Regions from separate parts of the Lysinibacillus sp. GW247-5R2A genome, predicted to be linked through region 3. Evidence: riboswitches for the same ligand, from Rfam matches in the RefSeq annotation. Region 3 holds a riboswitch; each other region holds the start of a gene.
What was found. A riboswitch is a leader RNA that binds a small molecule or an ion and turns the genes downstream of it on or off. The one in region 3 is predicted to bind lysine.

Region 1 (4,256 bases), on a different contig from region 3:
TTGGTGCGGACCTTGTAAAATGATTGGGCCAGTTCTTGAAGAAATGGACGCTGCAGGTAGTGCGGCTAAAATTGTAAAAGTTGACGTAGATAATAACCAAGGTACTGCTGCTGAGTATCAAATCATGTCAATCCCATCATTATTATTATTTAAAGATGGAGAATTAGTTGACAAAACTGTAGGCTTCCAACCGAAAGAAGCTTTAGAAGCATTTATCGCAAAACATGCGTAATGAATGAAGTTCACAAAAGCCGGACCATCAATTGATGTGTTCGGCTTTTTTTCGTTATATAATAAAGAAAGATAAAAATGATTCATTGAGGGGAATCTTACGTAGGGGGGCAGGTAGGTAATGAACGATTTAATTAAGCGTAAACTGGATATTCTACCAGACCAGCCTGGCTGCTATTTGATGAAAGATCGACAGGGGACAATTATATATGTCGGTAAAGCGAAGGTACTGAAAAATCGTGTTCGTTCTTATTTTACAGGAACACATGAAGGTAAAACGCAAAGACTTGTAAGCGAAATAGAAGATTTTGAGTATATCGTGACATCATCAAATATTGAAGCACTCATTTTAGAGCTGAATCTCATCAAACTGCATGATCCAAAATACAATGTCATGTTAACAGATGATAAGACGTATCCATATTTAAAAATTACGAATGAAAAACATCCTCGTCTAATTACGACACGTAAAGTAAAAAAGGATAAGGCTAAATATTTTGGACCGTATCCCAATGCCTATGCGGCAAGCGAAACAAAGAAGCTGTTGGACCGTTTATATCCACTACGAAAATGTGTGCAGCTACCTTCAAAAGTTTGTTTGTATTATCATATGGGTCAATGTATAGCACCTTGTGTGAAAGAAATTGATAGTCATGTTTATCAGGAAATGATTGAGGATATGACGAAGTTTCTTAACGGCGGCGTGGAGGCAGTCAAAAAGGAGCTTGAAGTAAAAATGCTTGCGGCTGCCGAAAGCTTAGAGTTTGAACGAGCTAAGGAGTTTCGTGATCAAATCGCCCATATTGATACAGTTATGCAGAAGCAAAAAATAGTATCAAGTGACACTACTAACCGTGATGTCTTTGGCTATGCTGTGGAAAAAGGATGGATGTGTGTCCAGGTTTTCTTCGTTCGGCAAGGTAAACTGATCGAGCGAGATGTTTCTATTTTCCCGATCTATCAAGACGCAGAGGAAGAGTTCCTAACATTTGTGGGACGGTTTTATGAAAAACCAGAGCATATTAAGCCAAAAGAAGTTTTTATTCCGCAAGCAATTGATGGTGCCATTTTAACGGAATTGTTAGGTATCAAAGTTCTTACGCCAAAAAGAGGTCAAAAAAAGGAGTTGGTAGATTTAGCGACGAAAAATGCTGAAATTGCAGTGTCCGCTAAATTCCAGCTTATCGAACGGCAGGAAGAACGTACTATTGGTGCATGCGAGGCACTTGGTGATGCGATGGGTATAACGACACCATTACGAATTGAAGCTTTTGATAATAGTCATATGCATGGAACAGACGCCGTATCTGCAATGGTTGTTTTCGTTGACGGCAAACCCGCCAAAAAGGAATATCGCAAATATAAAACCCGTACAGCAGCCAAGCATGATGATTATGGCGCTATGCAAGAGGTAATTCGTCGACGCTATATCCGTGTTTTGAAGGAAGGACTTCCATTACCGGATTTAGTGCTAATTGATGGTGGTAAAGGTCAAATGGAAGTTGCGCGTGAAGTATTAGAGGATGAATTAGGACTAGTTATACCTATTGCTGGTTTGGCAAAGGATGACAAGCATAATACATCTCAGCTATTGTTTGGTGATCCACCTGAGGTCATTGCTTTAAAACGCACAAGTGACGGTTTTTATTTACTACAACGAATACAAGATGAAGTCCATCGTTTTGCGATTACCTTCTTGCGTCAACAGCATGAAAAGCATGCTATCCAATCTGTGCTGGATCAAATTGAAGGTGTCGGTCCAAAACGAAAACAGCAATTACTGAAACACTTTGGTTCCGTGAAGAAAATACGGGAGGCTAGTGAGCTTGCTTTACAGGAAGCTGGGATGCCAGCTAATTTAGCAAATCAGATTTATGCCTATTTTCAGCAGGAGTCATTGTCAAAGGAATAGACATATGCTAAGGTTGTAAATAACATTGTGATCCAATGTTAACAGCCCACTTGTTAGATGAGGGCGGAAAAATTTAATATAATCACTTTTAAGGTGATGATAGAGGTGCAAGATTCAAAAGTAGCGCAAAAGAGGATGAACAAATCCTAAGACATTGCGTGAAAGGGGAGCTTGCCGAAGTACAGCATTGTTGTTTCCGCTGTTGTACTGGTTTTGCATTTAAAAAATGTAAGACTGCCGATTCTAAACGTTTCGGAGAGCTATCACACATGCGCAAGTTTTATATTGTACATGTTATAGGCAGCTTTCACGTTTTGTGAAGGCTGCCTTTTTAGTTTTCTAGAGGCAGTTTTACACCTTATTTTAGGTGAATTACATGACTGGGAAGGGAAGCAAAAGAAATGTCTAGAATAGTGATGAAATTTGGAGGGGCTGCTTTAGCATCGCCCGAACAAATTCAAGAGGCTGCACGAAAAGCAATTGCTGAAAGAGATAGAGGATTCGATGTGGTAGTAGTAGTTGGTGCGATGAGACAAACGATACAGGATGTGAAAATGAGCGTACTTCATTTCACGGATGATGTGTCAAAACGTGAATTAGATGCAGCTGTATCTTCATGCTCTCAGTTATCCAGCTCCGTGTTTGCCATTGCAATACAAGAAGCTGGCTATAATGCGGTGTCACTAACAGGCTGGCAGGCTGGCATTTACACGGATCATATGCATAGTCATGCAAGGATCAATCATATCGATGTTAGCCGTATCGATGAGCATTTGCTGCAAGGACAAATCGTCGTTATTGCTGGAGATCAAGGCATTGACAATGACCGAAATATAACAACGCTTGGGAAAGGTGGAGCGGAAACGACAGCCGTTGCACTTGCTGTTGCATTAGATGCTGAGCGGACAGATATTTACACGAATGTTGATGGTGTGTATACAGCAGATCCACGCTTTGTTGTAAAGGCACAAAAACTACAGGAAATTTCCTATGATGAAATGTTAGAGATAGCACATTTAGGATCACACATCATTCATCCACGTGCAGTGGAGTTAGCTAAAAAGTTTCAAATGCCAGTGATCATACGCTCTAGTTTAGTGGAGTCAGTAGGTACTTTATTGAAGGAGGAAGTAGAGATGGAGAAAAATTTAGTCGTGCGTGGTGTTGCCTTTGAATCAGATGTTATTCGTTTAACAATTGGGTATGATGCTTATTCACATGCTTCATTAGCGGATATATTTTCAACTCTTGCTGAAAATCGCATCAACGTGGATATCATTGTTCAAGCAATCATTGATGGATTAAAACCAACTGTGTCATTTTCGATTTTGAAAGAAGAATTTGCAGAAGCTTTACGTGTTTTAGAGGATAGTAAAGTATCACTTGGCTTTAGCTTTGCTGATTTCGAAATTGGATTAGCGAAAGTTTCGATAGTTGGCTCCGGTATGGTCTCGAATCCAGGTGTCGCTGCTCGCATGTTCGATTGTTTACGTCGTGAAAATATCCCAGTGAAGATGGTGAGCACCTCAGAAATTAAAGTGTCTGTTGTAGTACCGCAGGATGAAATGATTCGTGCAGCAAATGCACTGCATGATGAATTTAATTTAGAGCAGGCTCTTTACATATAATAATAGAAGAAACAGCATTTTCTGTAATTGTCCGAAATAAAAGGAAGGATTGTCATCCCGTTTAATGAATGGGGAGACAATCCTTTTTTGTTACTCTGTTGGAATTGTATGCATAATTCGTTCCTTCACGTCCCATTTGACTGTAAACATAACGTAATGTTGCTTTTCACGTTTTTCATCATAGCATTCTGTCAAATAGCCTTTAGCTAGCTGAATCTGTTCAGCAATAAATCCTGCCTCAAGTCTGAAGCTACGTTGTTTGATTTGCAATATTTCAGGGTCGTTTGTCAACTGGAAAATACGTCCGTCTTTTGATTCTTTCATTAGCTCTAATGTACCCCAGCAGGCATCTGCGAAAAATGCGATTAATTCGTCTTGACTTTTACATGGAAACTTACGCGCAAGCTCTTTACCTGCCCAATAAAGGACATCATCCTCATGTTTACCGAGTACAGAAGATAGAATATGATCGCGAATGATCTCAT
Region 2 (4,256 bases), on a different contig from region 3:
TTGAACAATGGCTTGGAGTTTTTCATTCATATATTGGATCGTCTGATTTTGTTCTGTTTTTGTTTTCCACTGAAAAATAACTATTCCTATAAGCACTACAATTATGATTAATAGAATGATTATCATATCTGTTATCCTTCTAACTTATAGCCAATTCCCCACAGCGTCTTAATATATTGGGGGTTGGATGGATCATCTTCAATTTTTTCGCGTAGCCTTCGAATATGTACATTAATAATATTTTCATCACCGTAATAGGCATCTTTCCATATTAGCTGATAAATTTGCTCTTTCGTAAAAACTCGGTTACGGTTTGTTACAAATAGCTTTAAGATGGCAAATTCCTTTGATGTTAGCTTCACTGCCTGTCCATTTTTATTTATTGAGAAATTAACAATATCTATCTTTAAATGGCCTATAACTATTACATCTTGTTTGTGATCTATTTGGCCAGCGTATTTTGTAGCTCTTCTAATAACCGCCTTTACGCGAGCTGAGAACTCTAGCATAGAAAATGGCTTAGCAATATAATCGTCTGCCCCTAATCCCAAGCCAAGCGCTTTATCTACATCACTATCCTTTGCGGACATAATGATGATAGGAAGTGCTGCCTGTTCTCGAATGACTTTTAAAACTTCTAATCCATTAAGCTTAGGAATCATAATATCTAGGATGACTAAATCAAAGGTTTGATTTAAACAATATTGCAATGCCTCTTCTCCATTATTGGCAGTGGTGACTTCGAAGCCCTCCAATAATAAAAAATTCGCTACCATTTCGCGAATAGCCTCATCATCTTCCACTAGTAAAATATGTTTTTGCATTTTCATGCACCTCTCTCTACTAGAAAGTCAAAAATCACACTTCCATATCTATAGTATATTACCATATATATGACATTAATTTAGTAATAATTTTAAAGGTCTCTAGATAAAAAAAGCTGTTCCATCTACCATCATACAACGGTTTATAGAACAGCTCTTCTATTTAATTTTCCACTTTTAAATCACAATCTTTAAGGGGAAGCATTTTTGTTTTATATTTAATTTTGTACCCTAGCCATAGCAATAGGAATAATGGAATGCCAATATAGGAAACAAGGATACCATACCAATCGATTGTACCTCCGATAAACGCTGTGTAATTCTGTCCAATTACAACAATCATACAAATAGTAAAGGCGAATAGTGGACCGAATGGGTATAGCTTTGCTTTATACGGTAATAGCTTTGGATCTAAGCCTTGCGCCTCGAAAGCACGACGGAAACGATAATGACTAAATGCAATACCTAGCCAAGCAATAAAACCTGACATCCCAGAGGCATTTAAAAGCCAGATATAAACTACCCCATCACCAAAGAATGATGCTAAAAACGCTACACAGCCTACAGCTAATGTTGCGATCAATGCATAAATCGGAATACCTCGACGACTTAGCTTTGCAAAGAATTTAGGAGCATGACCATCCACTGCTAATTGCCATAGCATACGTGAAGATGCATACAATCCAGAATTACCTGCTGATAGCATAGCCGTTAAAATAATGGCATTCATTAAGGAGGCAGCAAAAGCAATGCCTAAACGATCAAACACGAGCGTAAATGGAGAAACAGCGATATCCTCCGATAATAAGCGCTCATCTGTGAATGGAATCAACATCCCTATAGCAGCAATAGCTAAAATATAAAATAAAATAATACGCCAAAACACCGATTTTACTGCCTTCGGTATATTTTTTCCAGGATCATCTGTTTCCCCTGCTGTTACACCAAGTAGCTCTGTTCCTTGGAATGAAAATCCTGCTGCAAGGAAAATACCAAATGTAGCAAGGAAACCACCATGGAATGGTCCATCACTAATAAAGAAATTTGTAAAACCAACTGGTGCCTGTCCACCTAAAATACCAAAAATCATTAATATGCTAATAATAATAAATACAATGACCGTAGCCACTTTAATCATCGCAAACCAATATTCACTTTCACCATAGCTCTTTACAGACAATAAATTAAATGTCAGTACAATTACAATAAACAATACTGTCCAAAGTGCTGACGAGCTATCTGGGAACCAATATTTCATAATTAATGACACTGCCGCAATTTCGGCTGCAATCGTAATTGCCCAGTTATACCAATAGTTCCAGCCTAGTGCAAAGCCTAGCGCGGGATCTACAAATTTTGTCGCATACGTACTAAAAGAACCCGAGGATGGCATATAGGCAGCCATTTCCCCTAAACTGGTCATTAAAAAATATACCATAATACCGATTAAGGCATAGGCAAGTAATGCGCCTCCCGGTCCTGCCTGTGCAATGGCACCACCACTGGCTAAAAATAGCCCTGTACCAATTGTACCGCCTAAAGAAATCATTGTGATATGACGGCTTTTTAATTCTTTTTTCAGCTCCGGTGCTTTATGGCCGAGCTGATTTACTTTTATTTCACTCACGATATAGCTTCCTTCCTATTTATGAGGCAAAAAAATGCCATCACATGAACAATGTGATGGCTAAGTTAATCCTCAGTTTTCCTAAACGATAGCTCAACACGTTGTACAAACGTGACAGTTCTGTTCCTTTCGGAGACAGCCCCAGCATGAGGTTTTCAAGTCCCCTCACACTTCGGCAATATTTCCTTTCAACTAATCTCTTCAATGCTTGTCATTTCAATTAGCTTACTTATAAATATCGCGACCTCTACCTCATTACAAACATGAGGCATATAATTATTAAATTTATGATGTTTACTATACTAACATAAGACCTAAGACATTTCAATATAACCATTAATGTTTTGTATTTTGTGAATTTTCCACTATTTTTAATAGTGTGATAAAGTGTTATAGTAGTTCAATTAGAATGGTAATAACAGGGGGAATTATTTTGACTTTACATGATCATTCCGCTAGCTACCCGAATAGAAAAATTAGCTGGAAGGGAACAACCTTATTATTAGTTTTTGGAATAATATTTATCGCGTCTACGTTACGAATGCCACTAACGGTTGTGGGTCCAATTGTATCCTTTATCCGTGACGATCTTGGTATTTCCAATGTTCTAGCCGGGTTTTTGACAACTATTCCATTGCTTGCTTTTGCCATTATATCACCGTTCGCACCAGTTGTAGCACGAAAGCTTGGGCTTGAGCTAACCTTATTTTTATCTACGATTTTATTGGCCTTAGGAATTGTACTACGCTCCCTCGGTACAACAGGGTTACTTGTATTTGGCACAGTGCTCATTGGCGTAGCCATATCATTTGGAAATGTGTTAATTCCAGGATTATTAAAGTTAAAATTTCCATACCATGTAGGGTTATTAATGGCATTTTTTACCATGTCGATGAACTTAACGGCTGGGCTTGGAGCAGGTATTAGTTATCCAATAGCTAATTCCTCACTAGGTTGGCAAGGGGCATTGGCTGTGGCGCTTATATTAGTCGTATTAACGATTTTAATTTGGATACCGCAATTGAAATTGAATAAGCCAGAACCAGCTACTACGGCCCCAAAAACAGGTAAACCTCTTTGGAAATCACCTGTTACATGGGCAGTAACCGGTGCAATGGGCTTACAATCTTTATTATTTTATACGACAGCAGCTTGGATTCCTGAAATTTATATTGCGCAGGGATTGGCTCCTGATAAAGCTGGTTGGATGTTTTCTATTATGCAATTCTCACAAGTCCCCATGGCATTGGCTGTCCCCATTATTGCTGGTAAAATGACTTCACAAAGACCACTTGTCCTTATGTTTACATCGTTTTATTTAGTAGGATTTGTCGGTGTTGTAATGGAATGGACAACATTGGGGATATTATGGATGATCCTTCTAGGTTTAGCAGGTGGAGCTTCATTTGCATTAGCAATGATGTTCTTTACACTTCGTACGCGTACAGCATTTGAAGCCGCTGATCTATCAGGTTTTGCACAATCATTGGGCTATTTATTCGCTGCCATTGGGCCGATTCTTTTCGGATACCTCCATGATTTATTTGGTGGGTGGAATATTGCAGGTTGGCTCTTTGTTGTTGTAGCTATGACACTCTTCCTATGTTCCATGCGAGCTTCTAAAGATGAATATGTCCATTAAGTATAAGCAGATGGGGAAGTGATTGATTTGACCCCCATCTGCTTTTTGTCTATATCCATTTCTTTTTTAATGTTTGAGTAAGGCTAGCAGTTCCGCAAGTTCCTCTGTTGTGCTCTTGGTACGTGCCTTAATAGCAGTAAAAACAGGGATCGCCTCTTGAAGG
Region 3 (4,256 bases):
CTACCATCTCAGGGTCTAGTGCTGATGTAGGTTCATCAAAAAGCATCACTTCTGGATTCATGGATAATGCCCGGGCAATGGCTACGCGTTGTTTTTGTCCTCCTGAAAGCTGTCGAGGCTTTGCGTTTACATATTGATCCATCCCAACGATTTTTAAATATTTAAGCGCGGTTTCCTCCGCTTCCTTTTTCGAACGTTTTAAAACTTTTATTTGCCCCACTGTACAATTATTTAAAACATTGTGGTTGTTAAATAAATTAAATTGCTGGAATACCATTCCTAGATGTGTTCGATATTCTTGGATATTGTGTTTTTCGTCTAGGATGTCCTCCCCTTGATAAATAATTTGCCCGCCACTTGGTGTTTCTAATAAATTTATACAACGAAGTAAAGTGGATTTACCTGAACCAGAGGAACCAATTAAACAAACAACTTCCCCTTTTTCCACTTGAAAATTAACATCCTTTAACACTTGGTTACGTCCAAATGATTTACTTAAATGCTCGATTTTAATGACTGCCATTTGTGCGTCCCCCTAAATTGCTTCTTTTTGTTCTTTTTGATAAGCATCTGGTCCATCTAATCGTTTTTCAACATATAACAGAATACGTGATGCAGTAAATGTCATGATGAAGTAAAGAATACAAGCTACAAAGAATGATTCAAAATAACGGAAGTTGTTACCGGAGATTGATTTTGTTTGGAAGAATAATTCTGTTACTCCGATAACGTTTAATACGGCTGTATCTTTAATATTCATAATTAATTGGTTGCCTGTCGCAGGTAGTACGTTACGCGCTACTTGTGGTAAAACTACGTGAAGCATGATCTGGAAGTGATTCATACCGATAGCTGATGCTGCCTCATATTGACCATTATCAATGGATACAATACCACCGCGAACAATTTCCGCCATATAGGCACCTGTATTAAGCGAAACGACTAAAATCCCGGCTGTAATAAAGTGCATGTCTATGCCAAATGCAATATCTAATCCATAGTAGACAACCATAGCCTGTACAATCATTGGTGTACCACGGAAAAATTCAACATAGCATGTGAGTATAAAATTAATAAGCTTTAAGCCATAAAATTTCACACCTTTTTTACGAACTGGAATCGTATGCATAATTCCGATGAAAAATCCGATAAATGCACCAATAATTGTACTGATAGTCGAAATTAGTAACGTATAATACGCACCTCGTAAAAACATTTGCCAGTTATTTTCAATAATTGAAAGTATCCATTCAAGACTCATGATGTTCCTCCTAACAATGTCATGTTGCTTGCTATCTTTTTCCTGCCCTAGCTCTTTCTACTAGTCTATGTTTTATTTCGCTAGGACATTATCATTATGTAGAGAGGTTCTCATTTTAATAATGATGAAATGATAGTGCACGGACTAGCCACTAGTCCGTGCCATTTTTTTATTGTGCTGCTGGTTGCTGAGAAATAGCTTCTTCCATAATCGCTTGACGATCATCTTCAGAAATTCCTTTTAGAATTTCATTGATTTTATCAAGATTCGCATCTTCTTTACGTAAGCCTACAGCAATTGACGTATTTGAAAGATCTGTATCGAAACCCTCTTCAAATGCTACGTATGTGAATTTATCGTTGGCAGCAGCTGCGGAAATACCTTCTGGACGTTCTGCAACATAGCCATCAATTTTGCCTGCCTCTAAAGCTACACGCATAGCTGGGAAGCTTTCCATTGCCGTTTGTTTATTAACATCTTTGATTTGATCAATCACATTGTAGTTGGATGTATTAAGTTGTGATGTAATTTTTGCGCCAGCGAAATCTTGAATCGATTTGACCCCTTCATATTTGCTGCCTTTTTTAATAACCATGACAAAATCAGAAGTATAGTAGTTTTCTGTAAAATCAATTGTTTTCTTACGTTCTTCTGTTGGCGACATGCCCGCGATAATTGCATCAATTTTATTTGATTGTAGCGCTGGTACTAAGCCGTCCCATTCCATTTTAACGATCACTAATTCTTTGCCTAAGCCTTCAGCGATTTTTTTCGCCATTTGTACATCATAGCCGCCTGCATACTCTGCATTATCTGCAATTTTCACCGCGCCATTTGCATCATTTTGCTGTGTCCAGTTGAATGGTGGGTAGCCAGCCTCCATTCCAATTCGGAATTCACCGCCGCCTTTTTCCTTATCTACGCCAGCTTCTCCTGAACTGCCTTCTTTTTTGTCGCTAGTGCCACATGCAGCTAGCACAATTGCCGTCATGATAGAGATCATTACTAACAGCCATTTTCTTTTCATGTAAAACTCCCCTTTTCTGTAAAAAAATAAGACAACTGTACGAAAAAAGACCTAAGTTTTGTGAACTTAGGTCTTACCTTTTATGACAGTTGCCCAAATCCTCACTATTATTCCATGTTTCCGAGATAGCACAACCTAGTAAACTTGGAATTGAATTTACTAGGACAGTCCTGCACTTATTCACTGCAGACCCAGCATAAAAGTACGAGCTCCTTTTATACTTCGGCGATATTTCCTTCTTCATTGCGTCTTTGTTTGCTTGTACTCAACAATGAACTAATAAATACCGCGCCTCTACCTCACTGTTATATGTTAGTGAGGTTTGTTTATTTAATTGATATTTAGATACTACTATAAAACTAGTATGTACGTCAAGAGAGTTTTATCATTTTTCTGACTAATGCCAATATTAGGGTATTATGCTTGACCTATCCATTGTTAATCTATGTATTTTTGTCAATATATCAGCCCGAAAACCACAAATTTTTACGATCAATGGTTTTTATTCTAAGTAAATAGTTTCGTATTTTCATAATCACTAAAGACTTTAGTGATACAGAAAACCAAGAAAAAAACCCTGTAAAACAAAGTTTACAGGGTTTAAAGGAATTATGAATTTAATAATAAATCTTCAGGATTTTCGATTAATTCTTTAACTGTTTTTAAGAATCCTACAGAATCTTTTCCATCGATGATACGGTGATCATAAGAAAGTGCTACATACATCATTGGACGGATTTGAACTTCACCATTTACTGCAACTGGGCGGTTAACAATTGAGTGCATACCTAAAATACCAGCTTGAGTACCGTTCATAATTGGTGTTGACATTAATGAACCGAATACACCACCGTTTGTGATTGTGAATGATCCACCAGCCATGTCATTTAAGCCTAGTTTTTTCTCACGAGCTTTAGTCGCTAAGCTAGCGATATCTTTTTCGATTTCTGCGAAGTTTTTGCTGTTTGCATCGCGTACAACTGGTACTACTAAACCTTCTTCAGTTGATACTGCAATACCGATATCAAAGAAGTTATTTAAATGTAATTCATCGCCAACGATTTGAGCGTTTACGTATGGGTATTTTTTCAGTGCTGCAACAACCGCTTTTGTGAAGAATGACATGAAACCAAGTTTGATGTCGTTTGCTTTAACAAACTCTTCTTGTTTACGTTTACGAAGTGCCATGATGTTTGTCATGTCAATTTCGTTGAATGTTGTTAACATGGCTGTTGATTGTTTAACTTCTAATAAACGTTTTGCAATTGTTTGACGACGACGGCTCATTTTTTCAATTGTTACACGGTCAGAATTAGCTGCTGGTGTGAATACAACTGGGCCACCTGTAGTTGCTACTGGTGCAGGTGTAGGTGCTGCTACTGCTGGTGCTGTACCATGTGCTGATACATCTTGTACACGAACACGGCCTTGTGGATCTACTGGAGATACCGCTGCAAGATCGATGCCTTTTTCACGTGCAAGTCGACGTGCCGCTGGAGATGCGATAACACGCTCACCAGAAGTTTCTTCTACTACAGGAGCTGCTGCAACTGGTGCTGTAGGAGCCGCTTGTGGCGCTGCTGGAGCTGGAGCTGCTTCAGCTGGTGCTGCCGCTGCTGGTGCAGCTGCTGCGCCTTCGCCTGCTTCTACGATAGCAATAACTTGACCTACTAGTACAGTATCGCCTTCTTCAGCTAAAATTTGTGTTAATACACCTGCTTCTTCAGAAATGATTTCAGCGTTTACTTTATCTGTTTCAAGTTCAACGATGAATTCACCTTTTTCAACGCGATCGCCCACTTTTTTAACCCACTGTGCGATACTACCTTCTGTAATCGATTCTGCTAATTCAGGGACTTTAATTTCAGCCACTTTCATTTCCTCCTTTGATTAACGTGCATGACGCACATAAAAGGGCTACTGCTGATGGGCAAGTAGCCCAGCTATCAATATTTATATGTTATTTTT

Region 1: another riboswitch for lysine. It lies ahead of AC07YC_RS10755 (aspartate kinase); the one in region 3 lies ahead of AC07YC_RS21845 (transporter substrate-binding domain-containing protein).
Region 2: another riboswitch for lysine. It lies ahead of AC07YC_RS17775 (amino acid permease); the one in region 3 lies ahead of AC07YC_RS21845 (transporter substrate-binding domain-containing protein).

The regions. Positions count from the first base shown of each region.
Region 1 is NZ_JBWKZL010000006.1:43,077-47,332, reverse strand. Features, by position in the region: gene trxA (thioredoxin) at 1-232, shown strand, start outside; gene uvrC (excinuclease ABC subunit UvrC) at 353-2,143, shown strand; lysine riboswitch at 2,236-2,414, shown strand; gene AC07YC_RS10755 (aspartate kinase) at 2,545-3,771, shown strand; gene AC07YC_RS10750 (YslB family protein) at 3,862-4,256, opposite strand, start outside.
Region 2 is NZ_JBWKZL010000012.1:3,065-7,320, reverse strand. Features, by position in the region: gene AC07YC_RS17785 (sensor histidine kinase) at 1-126, opposite strand, end outside; gene AC07YC_RS17780 (response regulator transcription factor) at 132-824, opposite strand; gene AC07YC_RS17775 (amino acid permease) at 988-2,451, opposite strand; lysine riboswitch at 2,533-2,709, opposite strand; gene AC07YC_RS17770 (CynX/NimT family MFS transporter) at 2,861-4,093, shown strand; gene AC07YC_RS17765 (hypothetical protein) at 4,160-4,256, opposite strand, start outside.
Region 3 is NZ_JBWKZL010000020.1:19,775-24,030, reverse strand. Features, by position in the region: gene AC07YC_RS21855 (amino acid ABC transporter ATP-binding protein) at 1-523, opposite strand, end outside; gene AC07YC_RS21850 (amino acid ABC transporter permease) at 536-1,261, opposite strand; gene AC07YC_RS21845 (transporter substrate-binding domain-containing protein) at 1,431-2,288, opposite strand; lysine riboswitch at 2,407-2,593, opposite strand; gene odhB (2-oxoglutarate dehydrogenase complex dihydrolipoyllysine-residue succinyltransferase) at 2,898-4,160, opposite strand; gene AC07YC_RS21835 (2-oxoglutarate dehydrogenase E1 component) at 4,249-4,256, opposite strand, start outside.